One region of the Bradyrhizobium sp. INPA03-11B genome, then DNA from elsewhere that is predicted to be linked to it. Evidence: predicted binding sites of a transcription regulator. Region 1 holds the regulator's gene; the other holds the start of a gene.
What was found. Region 1 encodes LexA, which represses DNA repair genes until DNA is damaged. Its sites were predicted from a motif close to TGTTCNNNNTGTGTTCNG; they were not measured.

Region 1 (2,394 bases):
GCAAGCCGATGATGCACGGCCGGCTAGGGCCGATGCGGGTGATCGGCCTGCCCGGCAATCCGGTGTCGTCCTATGTCTGCGCCTTCCTGTTCCTGGTGCCGTTGATTCGCGCGTTGAGCGGCCGAAAAACGATTCATCATCGCCGCGCGAGCGCCCTGCTCGGCCGCGACCTCGCCGCCAACGATCAGCGCGAGGACTATCTGCGCGCGCGCCTGGACGAGCGCGAAGACGGCACGCTGATCGCAACGCCTGTCATGCAGCAGGACTCGTCGCTGCTCGGGAATCTCGCTGCGGCACGGGCACTTCTCGTGCGTCCGCCGTTTGCGCCGGCGGCTGTCAAAGGCACCGAATGCGAGATCCTGACGCTGCCTGAGTGAGGCTTTCGCGGCCCGCTCATTGTGCGTTGCCGAGCGCGTTCACCTGAAATTAAGTGGTTGCAGAACACATATCGAACATATAGTGTCCGTTCATGATTTGTTTCGAGTGCTGGTGTCTACAAACGGGAGGCCGCCAGGGAGCGCTTGCAACAAGCACAATGCTCCTGAGGTCAGGCCCGGCCTGCAGGCCCCACTGAAGAGTCTCGGAATCGAACGACGCTATCAACCGGGGGAATACTCGAGATGCTCACGCGCAAACAGTACGAACTTCTGCGTTTCATCAATGAACGTCTGAAAGAGGCCGGCGTGCCGCCCTCCTTCGACGAGATGAAGGATGCGCTCGACCTGCGCTCGAAGTCCGGTATCCACCGCCTGATCACTGCGCTGGAGGAGCGCGGCTTCATCCGCCGCCTACCCAACCGCGCCCGCGCCATCGAAGTCATCAAGCTGCCCGAGCTCGCGGCCGGCGGCGGCAACGGCCGCCGCGGCTTCACGCCGAGCGTCATCGAAGGCACCCTCGGCAAGCGCACCAGCACGCCCCCGGTCGCCGAGGACGACGGCAACCGTCCGGTCGCCGTCCCCGTGATGGGCCGGATCGCCGCCGGTACGCCGATCGAGGCGCTGCAGACCCGCAGCCACACCATCAGCGTGCCGCCCGACATGCTCGGCGCCGGCGAGCATTATGCGCTGGAAGTGCGCGGCGACTCGATGGTCGATGCCGGCATCCTCGACGGCGACATGGCGCTGATCCAGCGCAACGACGTCGCCAACACCGGCGACATCGTGGTGGCGCTGATCGACGAGGAGGAAGCCACCCTGAAGCGCTTCCGCCGCCGCGGCGCGTCGATCGCGCTGGAGCCGGCCAACACCGCCTATGAAGTGCGCATCCTGCCGCCGAACCGGGTCCGCATCCAGGGCAAGCTGATCGGCCTCTATCGCAAGTACTGAGTTGCAAATACTTGCAGCGGCGAGGAACGAGCAACACGTCGGATCGTTCCTTGGAAGATAGCGCAGCATGCGGCCAGCCCGATGCGCTCCGATACCTCTCACGCAGCGTCGCGTGTTTGTGATTGAGGCGGTCTCAGGCCAGTCGTAGAATAGCCCAGAAACGAGCAGACACTCGTTCGCTATCGTCCACTCTGGTAGAGGCCCTATGCCTCAAGGAGAGGCACGGGTCGCTACCTCGAAATGAGGAGCCAACCGATGTGTGACTATAGTCTGCACGCCGTGGCATCGCGCCCCGCCATTGTCGGAGAGACGCTGATCACGACGACCTTCCGCGGCACGTCGACCCGCGGCTTTGCTTCGGAGAACGATCCCACTGTCGCGGTCTGCATGCTGCCAGGCACCGAGCTCGCTTTCGCCGAGAACGTTCGCTACGACAGCCGCTGGATCTGGACCAAGACGATGAACTTCCGCGTCGGCGTGTTCAACGAAGTCGAGCCCGACGTGCCCGACCGCCATCACGACGCGGTCGAATTCCCCGACGGAAGCCATGTGCTGGTGACCCAGCTCGTCGAGGGGCAGCGCGTCAGCGTGCTGCAACTGCCGGCGCTGCATCCGCCGGTCGAGCAGAAGCCGAAGGTTGTGGAGCGGCGGCCCTCTGCATTCGCGTCGCTGTTTTTGGGTTGAGCGCATCGTCGCCGCGGAATGAACCGTTCGGCGGCGGATGACCTAAGCGATTTCGAGCGACCCCGGACGTCGGGTTCCGGGGCGCATCTGGAGATTTGCGTCGGCGGACGGCTTGGCGCATCATCGTGCACGGAGGACGTGCGCGGTGGTCGATAAGGTCACATGGCAAAAAGCTGGACGCGTCACAGAACCGGGCCGCTACATGTTCCGGTTCGGCTGGCTGACGGTCACGGCCGACGACCTGAAGGTCTGGGAACGGTTTCCCGAGGCGGTCTTCACTCTCGTCAAGAAGCCCGACGGCGGCCCCGACTCCGACGAATACCATCTCGGCCTGTTTGAGCTGCCCTCCGGCACCTCGCTCGATCCCGGCTAATCCTCGCCTTAC
Region 2 (2,394 bases), on a different contig from region 1:
TGGTGAGCTCCGGCGGCAAGTCGTTCGCCTTCCTCGGCGACCTCTCGCATCACGCGGTGCTGCTGCTGGAACGGCCGCGGATGGAATTCTCCTACGACACCGACCCGAAGCAGGCGGCGGCCTCGCGGGTCAAGCTGCTGGAGATGCTGGCCGCGAACAAGACGCCTGTCATGTCCTATCACTTCGCCTGGCCGGGCTACGGCCACGTCGCCAAGGCCGGCGAGGGCTTCCACTACTATCCCGAGCCGATGCAGATGAATCTTTAACAGAAAGCGTGTCGGAGGCGGCCAGCCGGCCGCCCCCGATGCATTTTGCGAACCCATCCGAGGCGGTGCGACAACGATCTCAACCGTGAGCGGTCATGCCGCTGTATCCGCTTTTTCAGTGGTGGTAGTTGAGCGTTTCGAGTCCTGTCGTACGCGAGTACCGAGATGCCGCTCAAAGATTTCCTTCAGTTCGTTGCTCCGCGCGTCTAACGCTGTGCGGACATCGGCAATACTGTGCCCATTCCGCAGTCCGTGCATCAGTGTCGATACAAGCAGTCGGTTGATTTGCATGGAGAGTTTGATACGACGGAATTGACCACGTACTCCCATAACAACGATAAACTTCAAATCGACTCGAAGAAGGCCTGCCCACGCCTTTAGGCGGATCACAGCAAGCGCGGTGCGGTTAAGATGTCTCAGATCCGGTGCGTTACGATAGCGGACAATGCGTCGAACGCCGTGGACGTAACATGCAAGCCCGTGGTGTAACTTGGCGAGACTGCCGGGAAGCTCCTCCGCGTGAGACAGCCACTCTTCGGAGAAGCGGTCGCGATCTTTTTCGGGGAGACCACGCACAGCACGCATAACAAGCCAGCGAGTGATCCGAGGCGCATTGGCAATGACTTCCTGCGCGAGCAGCGACACGCCAACGCCGATTATTATTTCCGTTACGATTGCCATGCGAGAGCGCCTTCCCATTGGAGCGGCGCGAGTGCCTCCCTCGCTGCACGCTGGCCTGCACCAGTTATGGTGTAATAGCGTCGGCGGGGACGACCCTCTTGCGAAGGCTCGATTTGCTCCCACTCGCTTAAGAACCAACCAGCCTCCTCCAAGCGCACGAGGAGCGGGTAGAGAGTCCCAGAGCCGATTCTTGTCGCTTGGTGAATTTCCGCACCTGAACGAGGCCGCGAAACGTCGCCCATAAAGAACCTCAGCACCTTAAGGGTCGGCCCCGAAAGCCGAACATTCTTTGCCATCACTTATGTCTCCCGATCGTGCGGCCCTTTTTGGCCCATACTTGATAATCGATATAGGGCTATGTCGATTTTCGTACAAGGGTGGTCTTCGGAGATTTCCGAGCCAGATTTCCCTGACATCAGCAGGGAACGGCGCCAACCGGCCACACTCAGAGGCATGCCGCTGAGGCAACCTCGGGTGGCAGCCGCAAACTGACGCTTTCCATCGAGCCGGACCCGCCACTCCGGATGTTCTCTTAATGTTCTTGCGCTGGAGGGCCCGCTCCGCTACCTTGGGTGGCGGAAGATAGGGGCAGCATGGTCCAGCGGGTTTCCACCGTCGCTTTCGAGGGGATCGAGGCTCGCGCGGTCGACGTGCAGGTGCAGGTCGCGCCCGGGCTGCCGGCGTTTGCGATCGTCGGCCTGCCCGACAAGGCGGTGTCGGAGGCGCGCGAGCGGGTGCGCTCGGCGCTGATTGCCTCCGGCCTCGCGCTGCCCGCCCGCCGCATCACCGTCAACCTCGCCCCGGCCGACCTGCCCAAGGAGGGCAGCCATTACGACCTGCCGATTGCGCTCGGCCTGATGGCGGCGATCGGGGCGATCCCGCCGGATGCGCTCAGCGGCTTCACCGTGCTCGGCGAACTCGGGCTCGACGGCTCGATCGCACCGGTGGCGGGCGTGCTGCCGGCGGCGATCGGCGCCAATTCGCGCGATGAGGGATTGATCTGTCCGGCCGCCTGCGGCTCGGAAGCCGCCTGGGCGAGCCCGGACATCCAGATCATCGCGGCTCACTCGCTGATCCAGATCGCCAATCACTTCAAGGGCACGCAGGTGCTGTCGCGGCCGCAGCCGAAGGTGCATGAGCGCGAGGAAGCGCTGCTCGATCTGCGCGACATCAAGGGCCAGGAGAGCGCCAAGCGCGCGCTCGAGATCGCGGCCGCCGGCGGGCATCATCTGCTCATGATGGGCTCGCCCGGCGCCGGCAAGTCGATGCTGGCGGCGCGGCTGCCGTCGATCCTGCCGCCGCTGTCGCCATCGGAGCTGCTCGAAGTCTCGATGATCGCCTCCGTCGCCGGCGAGATCCGCGACGGCGCGTTGACGGCGCGGCGCCCGTTCCGCAGCCCGCATCATTCCGCCAGCATGGCCGCGCTGACCGGCGGCGGCATGCGCGC

Region 2: the regulator LexA is predicted to act here: its motif matches at 1,473-1,490, upstream of QMZ05_RS16670 (YifB family Mg chelatase-like AAA ATPase).

What each region holds. Positions count from the first base shown of each region.
Region 1 is NZ_JASGSR010000022.1:87,168-89,561, reverse strand. Features, by position in the region: gene glp (gephyrin-like molybdotransferase Glp) at 1-377, shown strand, start outside; gene lexA (transcriptional repressor LexA) at 621-1,325, shown strand; gene QMZ05_RS11940 (hypothetical protein) at 1,581-2,009, shown strand; gene QMZ05_RS11935 (hypothetical protein) at 2,155-2,382, shown strand; gene QMZ05_RS11930 (ComEC/Rec2 family competence protein) at 2,394-2,394, opposite strand, start outside.
Region 2 is NZ_JASGSR010000034.1:28,857-31,250, forward strand. Features, by position in the region: gene QMZ05_RS16655 (MBL fold metallo-hydrolase) at 1-266, shown strand, start outside; gene QMZ05_RS16660 (hypothetical protein) at 360-947, opposite strand; gene QMZ05_RS16665 (helix-turn-helix transcriptional regulator) at 935-1,243, opposite strand; gene QMZ05_RS16670 (YifB family Mg chelatase-like AAA ATPase) at 1,541-2,394, shown strand, end outside.